Regions from separate parts of the Paenibacillus sp. FSL F4-0125 genome, predicted to be linked through region 1. Evidence: predicted binding sites of a transcription regulator. Region 1 holds the regulator's gene; each other region holds the start of a gene.
What was found. The regulator Rex, encoded in region 1, represses fermentation and respiration genes when NADH is low (regulators of the CRP and FNR family bind a similar motif). The targets are predictions, from matches to a motif close to TTGTGAAATATTTCACAA.
Positions count from the first base shown of each region.

Region 2: a site for Rex is predicted at 2,846-2,863, ahead of adhE (bifunctional acetaldehyde-CoA/alcohol dehydrogenase). Genes of this name have one in related genera too.
Region 3: a site for Rex is predicted at 1,970-1,987, ahead of NST74_RS19215 (polymer-forming cytoskeletal protein). Genes of this name have one in related genera too.

Region 1 covers NZ_JBBOZJ010000001.1:4,495,129-4,499,422, reverse strand. Annotated here, with positions in the region: gene dinG (ATP-dependent DNA helicase DinG) at 1-1,379, shown strand, start outside; gene NST74_RS19995 (redox-sensing transcriptional repressor Rex) at 1,513-2,163, shown strand; gene NST74_RS19990 (amidohydrolase) at 2,153-3,454, shown strand; gene NST74_RS19985 (cell wall elongation regulator TseB-like domain-containing protein) at 3,621-4,139, shown strand.
Region 2 covers NZ_JBBOZJ010000001.1:4,754,729-4,759,022, forward strand. Annotated here, with positions in the region: gene adhE (bifunctional acetaldehyde-CoA/alcohol dehydrogenase) at 150-2,771, opposite strand; gene NST74_RS21245 (ABC transporter substrate-binding protein) at 3,178-4,294, opposite strand, start outside.
Region 3 covers NZ_JBBOZJ010000001.1:4,319,044-4,323,337, forward strand. Annotated here, with positions in the region: gene NST74_RS19200 (LysR family transcriptional regulator) at 1-80, opposite strand, end outside; gene NST74_RS19205 (histidine phosphatase family protein) at 232-849, shown strand; gene NST74_RS19210 (hypothetical protein) at 939-1,184, opposite strand; gene NST74_RS19215 (polymer-forming cytoskeletal protein) at 1,361-1,912, opposite strand; gene aroA (3-phosphoshikimate 1-carboxyvinyltransferase) at 2,251-3,615, opposite strand; gene NST74_RS19225 (Coenzyme F420 hydrogenase/dehydrogenase, beta subunit C-terminal domain) at 3,572-4,294, opposite strand, start outside.

The sequences.
Region 1 (4,294 bases):
TGTCCCGATTATACAAGGATAATCGTAACGGCCAACTCCCAACGCTTCGTCAAATGCTTCAGTCATCAGGCAGTGAGGAAGCTTCTGAATGGAGCGGAGTTATCGATAGAATCTATCCAGATCTGCTTACTGTAAAAGAAACCTGGGATCTACTTAGTGACAAGCTATTCAGCCTCTTGCCGGAACGTAGCGATGCAGCAGCGGGAGAAGCTGGACAGCTAGTCATGCGGTTACTTCCTACCCGTAAACCGAAGGATTGGGATGAATTGGTTGCTTTAGAGAATACTATGAATCTGACATTAAGCGAAATTATCCGTAAGGGTGATAAAATGCTTAATGAGATGCGTGATCAAGAAGGTCAATCTTCTTCAGATAGTCTAGTAACCGATATTAGCGGCTTATTCAAGGATTTAGCTTCTATACGTGAGCAAGTACGGTTTTTTATGGGATTAAACGACGAGAATGTAGTATATTGGCTGGAGGCGAATGGAAATTATCGCAGCAAATCGCTACAGCTATATGCCGTCCCTGTTGATGTTAGTACCCAGCTTAAAGAGCTGTTCTTCGACAAAAAGAAAAGTATTGTGTTAACCTCGGCGACGCTTTCTGTCGATAAATCGTTCCAGTTTATGATTGATAATCTCGGACTCAATGAAGCTGCGGAAGAGGGGCGTCTAATGACATCTCTCCTTCCTTCTCCCTTTAAGTATCGGGAGCAGGCACTATTAGTAATTCCACGGGATTTCCCTAGTGTGAAAGGCAGTGTGGGTGATGCCCGATTTGTCGATACGCTCGTACAGTCACTAGCAGAAGCGGCAATTACGACACGCGGACGGATGCTTGTTCTGTTTACTTCTTACAAGATGCTGCGCCAAGTTTACGATCCTCTGAAAGAGGCTCTAGCCTCACAAGAAATTACGGTGCTAGGTCAAGGCGTGGAAGGTGGAAGCCGCAGTAAGCTGATTCGACGTTTTCAGGACAGTGCTGCTTCAGTTCTACTTGGAACTAGCAGCTTCTGGGAGGGAGTAGATATTCCGGGTGAGGCATTGACATGCCTGGCCATCGTGAGGCTTCCATTTCAACCGCCTAATCACCCTCTAGCGGAAGCGAAGTCTGAGTTATTACAAGCCCAGAAGAAGAATCCGTTTATGAAATTGTCGGTGCCTCAGGCAGTTATCCGCTTCAAGCAAGGATTTGGAAGACTGGTACGGACAGCGCAGGATCGGGGTATTGTTATAGTGTATGACACTAGGGTTATCGAATCTCATTATGGGAAGTATTTCCTTTATTCGTTGCCTGGCCCGAAAATGGAACATATGTTGACGGATCAAATGGTTCCTCGTATAGCAGAGTGGTTGGAAGACGGAGGCGTTTCTTAAGAAGGACATCTTCTGTTTAATTAATCACTCCACAATGAAGGGCGGTATAAGAGAATACCGCTCTTCATTGAGACGAGGTACAGAAATTTTAATAGGATTTAAACAGATTAGTACTTAAATTAGGAGGTAAATTATGAAATCGGATAAAATATCAGAAGCCGTTGTTCGAAGACTTCCTGTGTACTTACGTTTCTTGAATGATCTCCAGAAACGTGAAATATTAACCGTTTCCTCGCAAGAATTAGGACAAAAACTTGATCTCAATCCCGCTCAAATCCGTAAAGATTTAGCGTATTTTGGAGACTTCGGCAGAAAAGGTATTGGGTATGACGTAACTTATCTTATTGAGAAAATCCGTCATATTTTAAAGCTGGACCAACAGCTGAATGTGGCTTTAGTAGGTGCCGGTAACCTTGGACATGCATTATCTAATTATAATGCTTATCTGAAAGATACTATGAAGATTACCGCTATATTTGACTCTTATGCACCTAAGGTAGGGCGGAAAATCAACTCTCTTACGGTTCAACCCATGGAGGAGCTAGGTCAGACAGTTCGTGAGCAAGGCATTCGAATTGGGATTATTACAGTACCTGACTCAGAAGCGCAGAATGTAGCAGATATTCTTATTGAATCTGGTATTGAGGCGATTTTGAATTTTGCACCAGTGATTCTAAAAACACCACCGAATATCCGGGTTCATGCAGCCGATTTTACAACGGATTTGCAAAGCCTTGCTTATTATTTGAAAGACGGAAAGGAAGAAAGCGGAAATGAAGAGTAGTAAAACGATTATCAAAGGCGGGCGTTTTCTTATTCCGGGAACGGATGAGCCTGTTCTTAGTGGATATATGACTATTGAAGATGATTTGATCACTTACATAGGAAAAGAAGAGCCTTTGATGGAAGAAGGTGTGCAAGTTGTTGATGGCAGTCGTCTGTTGTTTATGCCTGGTCTGGTAAACACACACGGCCATGCCGCAATGTCATTGCTTCGTGGTTATGGAGATGATTTAGCGCTTCAAGTGTGGCTTCAGGAAAAAATGTGGCCGATGGAAGAGAAATTCACCGGAGAAGATGTGTACTGGGGAACCTCCTTGTCTGTTCTGGAAATGCTGAAAGGTGGCACTACAACCTTCCTGGATATGTATGATCATATGGATCGAGTAGCTGAGGTGGTCGAATTGTCAGGTATCCGTTCCGTATTGATGAGAGGCGTAATCGGCCTTTGTCCAGAGGAAGTACAGAATCACAAGCTTGCGGAAGCGATTTCTTTTGCACGTAACTGGCATGGAAAGGCTGACGGTAGAATTACAACGATGATCTCGCCACACGCCCCATATACCTGCCCGCCGGATTTCTTTGTTAAGTTTGTACAGGCGGCACATGATTTGGATTTACCGATGCATACCCATATGTCCGAAACGAAACGCGAAGTGGAGCAGAATGTAGTGGATTACGGACTGCGGCCTGTAGCGCATTTAGAGAAGCTTGGAATGTTCACACGTCCGTCTATTGTTGCTCATGGCGTTCATTTGAATGATGAAGAGATCGAGATTCTGGCTCGTCATAATGTAGGTGTATCTCATAACCCGGGAAGTAATCTAAAACTGGCTAGTGGAGTTGCTCGTGTTACAGATCTTCTAAAGGCCGGTGTGAAGGTGTCGCTGGGTACAGATGGCGCGGCAAGTAATAATAACTTGGATATGTTTGAAGAGATGCGTCTTGCAGCACTTATCCATAAAGGTGTAAGTGGTGATCCTACGGCTGTACCGGCTCCGGAAGCTCTGAGTATGGCTACAGAGTATGGCGCGAAGTCTATCTTTTTAAATGATGTGGGCAGGCTCGCTGTAGGCATGAAAGCTGACTTTATCGCGATTGATATAGACCAGCCGCATTTACTACCGCACACAGATTTGCTGTCTCATGCTGTATACTCTGCCAGTGCCAAGGATGTTGAGCATGTATGGGTGAATGGTAAACAGGTTGTAAAACATGGACAATGTCTAACGTTAGATGAGGAAGCTATCCGTCGTAAGGCGCAAGAATCCTTTGAGGGGCTGCTCAAGCGCTAGTCTAAGATCATAAATTAACTGAAAGGCTGTGACTTTCTGCGTTTGCAAAAGTTACGGCCTTTTCTGTAAATATAAGAATTTATATGAATGAATATGAAACTTTGGATAAACACACGGGTGTGTTATATAATCAAAAAAGATATATTACTAGAAAGGGAGCTGTACCTTGAAGAAAAGGAAAAAATGGATCCTCCTGGGGTCAGTTCTGATTCTGCTCCTTCTGTTTGGACTTATCCAGTTCTATGCCTATATTATGAAAGATCAATGGAACGAGCGAGATATTGCTAAGGATATCGCCAAAACCAGCGCTGGTCTGACAGAGGTAACTAAAGCACAGAAATCCGTGTGGGATGAAAATGCAGTGTACTGGGTCTTAACAGGGAAGAATCAATCCGGGACCGAGTTGATGGTATGGGTACGCTTTACTGTAGACGGGAAGTTTGCAGAAGGCAACGACGCAGTATATGCTGAGGAACTGAGTAAAGGGACCTCTGAAGCGAAAATACGCAGCATAATTAAAGCTGATCTTCCGGACGTTAGTATCGAGCGGTTGTTGCCGGGGGTATATAACGGAGAGTACGCATGGCAGCTTTTTTATAAACAAAGCGGTCGGTATTATTATCAATTTTATCGGTTCTCAGATGGAGCTCGAATGGGTGAAGGATATAGTTTACCCAGCCGCTAAAATAAACAAGAGTACTATACTAGAAACAAGCGGACCATTTATGGTTCGCTTGTTTTCGTTAATTTGATGGATTATTTTGATATACTTGTAATGTACTATTTGTGATATACTAAATAGGCAGTTTTTATATATTCTTTTTAAAAAACACATGTGAA
Region 2 (4,294 bases), 260 kb from region 1:
ACAATCAACATTTCATATGTGGGACCGTTGTTTATATAAACATTCTAGTTTATTTTCTATAAAAACACTGTGACAAATATCACCTTTCGAGTGATATTTGTCACCTTTATCTAAGTCCACAACTATCCTATTCTCTATTTAACCAATTATTAATTATCAAATCTTCCGTAGAATGCATTACGGTATACATCAGCAAGTTCAGATACCAACGGCAGCTTAGGATTGGCAGTTGTACATTGATCTTCAAACGCACGGTCAGCCAAGTAATCTACACGGGATTCGAAGTCCTTAGGATCAAAGCCCAGTTGTTGGAACGATTCCTCGATACCCAATTTTTTATTCATCTCGCGAATAGCATTGATTAGGCTAGTTACACCTTCTTCAGTTGTGCGAGCTGGCAATCCCAAAATACGGGCAATTTCAGCGTAACGCTCATCAGCTACGAAATGCGAATATTTAGGGAACGAAGCGAACTTCGTAGGTTTTTTAGCATTGTAACGGATAACGTGTGGCATAAGGATCGCGTTAGTACGACCATGAGCGGTGTGGTACTGTCCGCCCCATTTATGCGCCAAGCTGTGGTTAATTCCCAAGAATGCATTGGCAAAGGCCATACCTGCAAGTGTTGATGCATTATGCATTTTCTCACGAGCTACTCTGTCGCCTTCCAGTGCCGATTTTTCAAGGTATTGGAATACCAGTTGGATGGCTTTAATAGCTAGACCATCAGTGTAGTCACTCGCCATAACAGATACATAAGCTTCGATAGCATGTGTCAATACGTCCATACCTGTATCTGCAACTGCAGTTTTTGGCAAGCTGTATACGAACTCTGGATCAATGATAGCTACGTCTGGTGTTAACTCATAGTCAGCCAATGGATATTTAGTGTGTTGTTCAGTTGTTTTATCGGTAATAACTGCGAAAGATGTTACTTCCGAACCCGTACCCGAAGTAGTTGGAATCGCTACAAACTTAGCTTTGTTACCAAGTTTAGGGAATTTGTATACCCGTTTACGGATGTCCATGAATTTTTGTTTTAGACCGTTAAAGTCTGCGTCTGGATGTTCATAGAATAACCACATTCCTTTTGCAGCATCCATTGGGGAACCGCCGCCAAGTGCGATGATGCAGTCCGGTTGGAATCTGTTCATCATTGCAGTACCTTTTTCAACTGTAGTTGTCGATGGATCTGGTTCAACTTCCGAGAACACTTCGATAGCTACAGGAGTTTGGCGTTGACGCAGGTAATGTTCAACTCTTTCAACATATCCAAGCTTAACCATCATTGGGTCAGTGATAATTGCGACACGTGTGATATCAGGCATTTTGGTCAGGTACTGAGTAGCGCCCTTTTCGAAATAGATCTTGTCAGGTACTTTAAACCATTGCATATTCACGGTACGACGATTCACCCTTTTCACGTTGATCAAATTGATTGCTGTAACGTTTTGCGACACGGAGTTACGACCATAAGATCCGCAGCCCAGAGTCAACGAAGGGATATTAGTGTTATAAATATCGCCGATCGCACCATGTGTGGAAGGCGAGTTAACTAGAATACGTCCTGTTTGCAGACGGTTAGAGAACTTCATGATTACTTCTTCATTGTTGGAGTGGATAGCCGAGCTGTGGCCCATGCCGCCAAATTCAACAACTTGAGCTGCACGTTCGATCCCTTGATCTGCATTTTTAACCTTGTAGCAAGCAAGAACTGGGCTTAATTTTTCAGCGGATAGTGGATATTTAGTACCTACACCTTCAAGTTCTGCTACCAGAATCTTTGTGCCGGCAGGGACTTGAATGCCACACATTTCAGCAATTTTCACTGCGGATTGACCTACGATTGCTGGGTTAACCGCACATTTATCTACGTTCATTGCTCCACTAGTCAGTTTGGCAGCTTCTTCTTTATTAACAAAGTAGCAACCATTTGCGATCATTTTTTTCTTCACTTGATCGAAAATTGGTTCTTCGATAATAACAGCTTGCTCGGAAGCACAGATCATACCATTATCAAATGTTTTAGAAAGAATGATGTCCGTTACGGCTTGATCAATATCCGCGCTCTTTTCAATGAAAGCAGGTACGTTACCAGGGCCTACGCCAAGAGCTGGTTTACCACAGCTGTAAGCTGCTTTTACCATTGCAGAACCACCAGTTGCCAAGATAAGAGCAACGTCTGGGTTGTTCATCAATGCGTTTGTCTTGTCCATTGTTGGCATTTCAATCCATTGGATACAGTTCTCAGGAGCGCCTGCTTTTACGGCAGCATCATGAAGAATTTTAGCAGCTGCAGCACTACACTCTTGCGCAGATGGGTGGAAACCGAATATAATAGGGTTCCGTGTCTTAATCGAAATCAACGCTTTAAACATCGTGGTGGATGTAGGGTTGGTTACCGGTGTGATACCCATTACAATTCCGACGGGCTCAGCAATTTTTTGGAAACTTTCATAAGCATTGTCTTCAATAACGCCTACTGTTTTATCGTATTTAATTCCGTGCCAGATATATTCTGTTGAGAAGATGTTCTTCGTAATTTTGTCTTCATATACGCCGCGTCCAGTTTCTTCTACGGCTAATTTTGCGAGGTACATATGTTTGTCGAGTCCAGCCAACGCCATTGCATGAACGATTGTGTCAACTTGCTCTTGGTCTAGCGCCATGAATGCCTCATGCGCTTTTTTCGCTTTATCCACTAAATTCTGAATATACTCTTCAGCGGTAACTTGTTTAACTTGGGCGGCGACTTCGTTCTTAACTGCCATCTCCCTCGTCCTCCTGTCAATTTTTAGTTGTTTTTCTCTACACATTTATCTTATCACAGGATTTCCACCTTGTATAGTGAAATCTTTCACAAAGTATAAAGTTTTTTTGATTTGTTTTCAAAGCGCTTTCATTCGATCATATTATAGATTTTTTTCCATATTTTATGTTAAAATTATCTTCAAATCTTAGAATTATACTTTAATAAGCAAATTATTGGGTCCATTTCTTTCCAAATACTTGAATACAGTACTCTGTTAAAGCATTCCCTTCATCACAGAAATTTACGATTTTCCTATGCCTTAATAGTTTGTCAGTTGATCATCTTTAGCTCTGTAGATTTATAAATTTATAAATTATAACAACAAAAAAAACGGCCCCAATGGGACCGATTTTTTTAAAATTTACCTATTCCGCTTTTATCGTATCAAAGAATTTCTCTTGCACTGTTTTAGCTGCTGCTTCTAGCTGGCTCTTAGAATCCGTTCCTTTTTTGGAGAACAGCTCTTGAATAACATTGGACATGGTTGCGTAATAGTCCTGTGTGTTGTATTGAGCTTCAGGTTTACCATCCAAAAGTCCCATAATGTCAGGGCTATATTGGTATACGTTGGTGTACTTGTCATAAACCGCTTTGGTCTTCTTACCAAACTCAGAATCTGCTGAGTAGTAATCTAAGAGCGGCGGGATAAAGTATTTACCATCAGCTGTACGTTGTTGAAGAACTGCATCCAGTGCTTCCAAACCTTTATCAGAGAAGTAATCAAATGTGATATAACGGAATGCCATTTCTTGCTCATCTGGTGTTGCATTCGGATTAATTACGAGGTAATCACCACCAAGTACCCCCGTATGCTTGCCGCCTTTCTCCATAGCAGGCATTGGATATGTGAGCACATCCTCAGGTTTCAGTCCACCTTGATTCAGTGCTTGCTCGATTACGCCATCGGACCCAGCCATTACCATAGCTGTACGACTTTGTTGGAATGCGCCAACAGCATCGCCCCAGCCAAGTGCCCAGTCCTGAGGAATCGCGTTAGCTTCCCATCTAAGTTTTTTGTAGAAATCCAGTGCTTTAACACCAGCATCGGAATTAAAGGTAGCGACAACCTTGCCGCCTTCAACCTTTTGAATTTCACCGCCAGCTTCGAACAGGAAGTTGGTCCAGTTCCAGCCTGCTTCGTTACCTTTACCCATTGGAGCAATACCGGAAATACCTTTTTTGACATCAGCTACGCCTTTAGCCGTATTCAGCATATCATCCCAAGTCCAATCCATTGGCGGGACCGCAACGCCTTTTTCATCCAGCATTTTTTTGTTGATCATAGTCGTTGTTACATAACCTTTTTGAGTTACTCCGAAAACTTTACCATCAATGATGAACTGATTTTGCAGTACTGGGTTAATTTGATCCTTAAATTCGTATTTGTTCCAAAGATCCGTAATGTCAGCAACCCAGCCCTTTTCCACCAGGAATTTAGCTTCTGTAGCGTAGGTGTTAAAGAAGGTTGGTGCTTCATTCGCA
Region 3 (4,294 bases), 180 kb from region 1:
ATATGTAAACGTTCAGAAGCTTTGGTCACACTGCCTGTTATCGCCACGTAGTAAAACAATTTTAATACATGAAAGTTCATCGTGATATCTTCCTAACTCTATAAAATAAAATCATTATTCAAGAAGCTTCGTTTCTCACTATAACCATACATTATGGATCCTAAATATTATATATTGTTTATTTATATTTATTTATCCTATACTTACAACTTAATAAGGGAGGTTTCGTTAATGAAGGAGACAGTTTTATTCTTAACCCGGCATGGACAAACCGAATGGAATTTGCAACAACGGATGCAGGGGCATCAAAATTCGGCACTTACAGCGTTAGGTGAGCAGCAGGCTGAATGGTTGAGAGATCGTTTGGAAGGCGAAAATTTAAGTGCAATTTATTCTAGTACTAGCCCAAGAGCATTGCATACTGCGCAGATTTTACGGGGGAAGCGGAGTTTATCCATTCAACAGGATGCTTCTTTAATGGAAATTAACATGAGCATCTGGGAAGGAATGAACACGGATCAGATTGAACAAGATTATCCTTTACAATACTCTCATTTTTTCACCAGACCTGATCTATATCTCCCTCTAGCTTCAGGGGAAACCTACAGTCAGCTTGAACAAAGAGTAACACCGACTATAGAGCGTATCATTAACGATAACAAAGGACTTGAGGTGCTTATTGTCACTCATCGGATAACGTTAAAAGTTATAATGGCTCATTTTCTCAATAAATCATTGCAAGAGTTAGGGGAAATGCCGGATATTCTCTCCACAGCCTTATGTAAAGTAACGCTAACGGACCATCATACTACCATTGATCTCTACGGCGATACTTCACATTATCTTTGAAAAAAGCCCCACGAAACGTCCACAGTATTAGGTAACTGCAAAAAAAGGTAACTCCGATATAAACGGAATCACCCTTTTAGACTTGAAAATTACATCTCTACACTTTTGATTACAAAGCTACGGACCTTCATCCATTTTCCTGAAATGAATTCGTCAATCGTTTTCGTCTTCGGTCTAACACAAAAACGATGCTTGCTCCCTTTATCAAATCCCACCGCTTCAAAAATCAAAGCGTCACCTATTTGCTCCTTAAAGAACACTTGCTTCAATCCCAATCTATTTAACATTTCAAGCTTTACACTCTCAATATACGTACGTGAATATTCCTTAGACATATGTGTTCCTCCTAGTAGTGGTAGTAATATTATAAGATCAATATTAAGAAAATCAACCAAAGATCACATAATCATTATCCAGAACCGTCTAATCCGGGATACATCTCATCACCTTAATAACAAAAAACCAACCCATAGTCTATGGGTTGGTTTCTACGTATGAGATGATTACAAAATTATTTAACTTCTGTTGTTCCAGTCACTTTTCCGTCAATCTTTGCAGATGCTTTCAGATCCTCGCTTGTGAAGTATAGGTTACCGTCAATTGTTGCGGTTTCAGGCAGAGTAAAACCTTTCGCTTCTACATAAACATCGCCTTTAATCGTTCCGCCTTCAACTTTCAAATTTTCACTTTGTACAGTAAACTTAGGTACGGTAAGTGTATAACTTGCAGTGATCTTATGATCAGCGTCTTGTGAGTAAAGGGCAATCTTACGATAGATGTCGCCATCAGCGGCTCCTTTATCATGGAATTCTCCAGCTACAACAACCTCTTCAGGAATCGTTACATCATTTAGAATAGCTACAATCCAGTTTCCATCTTTGCTTACAGCTTTAGTAAATGCATCTGCTTGATTCACAATCGAGGCAGTAGTGACTGCATCTGTCTGCTCAGCAGCCGGAGCTGAAGTTGCCGCCGAGTTAGTTGCTTTATCCTCGTTTGCTCCACAACCAGCCAATACCGCTACCGAAACCCCGGCCACCAAAATCATTTTAAATAGTTTCATTTCGATTCCCCCTAATTTTGATTATAAATTAATTATATATTAAAATTCTTAATAATTAAGTGAATGGTTTCACAAATTTGTGTCAGTATATAAAGCGATTTCATTGTTCTGTCTCGTCTGGATTAAAATTTGTTTTCATGAGAACACCTCTTCTCGCTGACTTATTTAGGTTCTTAAATCTATTTACCCAAAATATAAAAATCATCACAAGGAAGAGTATGTTCATAGAAAAGGATACAGTTTATCAACTAGTTAAATGAAATAAAAAAAGCTAGAGCACACACAGCGCTCCGCTCTAGCTTGGTAGCTCCACCTTAGATACGTTGTCTTTAATCTCGTCACTGCAAAATTTCAATCTCAGCAAATTGAGACAGATCATTCAGAAACTCAGGATAAGAAACAGCGATACAACCACAATTCCGAATAATAGAAGGCTCTTCCATACTACTAGCTAGAACGGCGGCAGTCATAGCAATTCGGTGATCACCATAACTATCCACGACTGCAGGCGAAGGACTACGACCACCAAAGATAATAAGTTCATCTTCATTATAAGAAGTCTCGAGTCCAAACGCCGCTAATAGCTTGGCAGTTGTCTCCAATCGGTTTGTATCCTTATCCTTCAGTTCCCTACAGTTCCTAATGACGGTAGTCCCCTCAGCGAATGCTGATACTACAGCTAACAATGGAACCTCATCGATCAGACTCTGTACTTTTTCGTTACCTTCCACATGTACGGAAGTTAGTGTTTTTCCTGTAGTGCAGTAAAGATCCGCTATTGGCTCACCCGATATTAGCTGCCTTTCCCGATGTAGCTTCAGATCCAACCCCATCTCTCGTAGCACGCTGACGAATCCAAACCGAGTTGGATTCACACCTACATCTCTGATCCAAAGTTCCTTTTTACGATCCATACTACGAATCGTAAAAGCTGCTAGCAAAAATGCTGCGGAAGACAAATCGCCTGGAACAATCACATCCTTGGCTGCAAAGTTATAACCACCTCGGATAGAGGTAACGTTATTCTGGATTTCAATATCAATTCCAAAATATTTCATCAATCGTTCCGTGTGATCGCGACTCTGGCACATTTGTCGATAGCTACTTGTTCCATCTGTATAGAGACCCGCAAATAGAAAGGCTGATTTCTCCTGTGCGCTAGCTACTGTTGCCTCGATATTGATAGGGCTCAATGGGAACCTACCGTTAATCACAAGCGGAAGGTAGCCTTCGCTTTCGAGATAGGTGATCGACGATCCCATTTCTATCAGCGGTTGTGCCACCCAATCCATAGGCCTAGTAGATAGAAGTCGATTGCCGGCTAGCTCGACTGCAAATGGATGACCGGCCAGAACAGACATGATAAGTCTCGCAGATGTAGCAGTATTCCCGATTTCAAGTCTGGCATCAGGAATTCTTAATGATTGTAGCCCCAATCCATAGACAGTTAATGCATTACCATTCCATGCAAACGTTACACCTAATTGGCGCAAAATAGCGATACAACTCTCAATGTCACGAGATCGCAGTACATTATGAATAACTCCCTTCCCTTCGGCAATGGCGTTCATCATAATTGCCCTTTGAGAAATAGATTTATCCCCGGGAACCGATGCATATTTGAATGAGTGCTCGTCCAACTTCGCGCTTACCCTCAAGTCAAATTTTGTTGGCAGTTCGGTTTTGTTCCGTACCAATTCCATTCCTAATCACCTCGTCATCCGAGAGTATTTGCGAATATTTCATATCTCTTCCAGGAGCAAGCGGGATTTTCCTGTCACCTTGCGCAGCGTAGCTACGGTAACGCTGGCGCTTACGCTCTAAGCCAAGGTTGTTATCGAATGTGTAATCAACCAGCTCGATCGCATTCCTGCGCCTCGCTAGTTCAATCAGCTTTGCCCCCATCGCAGTTCTTACCATCACCGTAGAGGAGGCTTTTACTGACACTCCAGTTTTGCTGGAATCAAAAATATTCGGGTCCCCATCTGAAATGGAAATATCAGCTATTCCAGACCACCAATCGGGGCAGGATAAGCAGCGGAATGTCTTGAATTTCTTGAACTCTTCTACCAACCTGTAAAACGGCAGCGAATGTTCTTTGCCATCCCGTGTTCTGACCACAAACTGTCCCGGATATTCTCCTTCTCGGTAGCGCATAAAGAGAACGTCCTCTAGCTGAACTCCCAGAATTCCAGCAATCAGATGTTCGGTTCCAGCCAAAGATGTATTCGAAGCGCAACCCAGTTCAATCGTAAAGGCTACCTTACTAGCCAGGAAAGAGGCAGGTGTGTCCTCTGGTAAGTTGAGTAATTTATTAATGCCTTGAATTTGACATGGAACACCGATAATTCCAATTCGCTCATACCGGGAATCATTCAACAA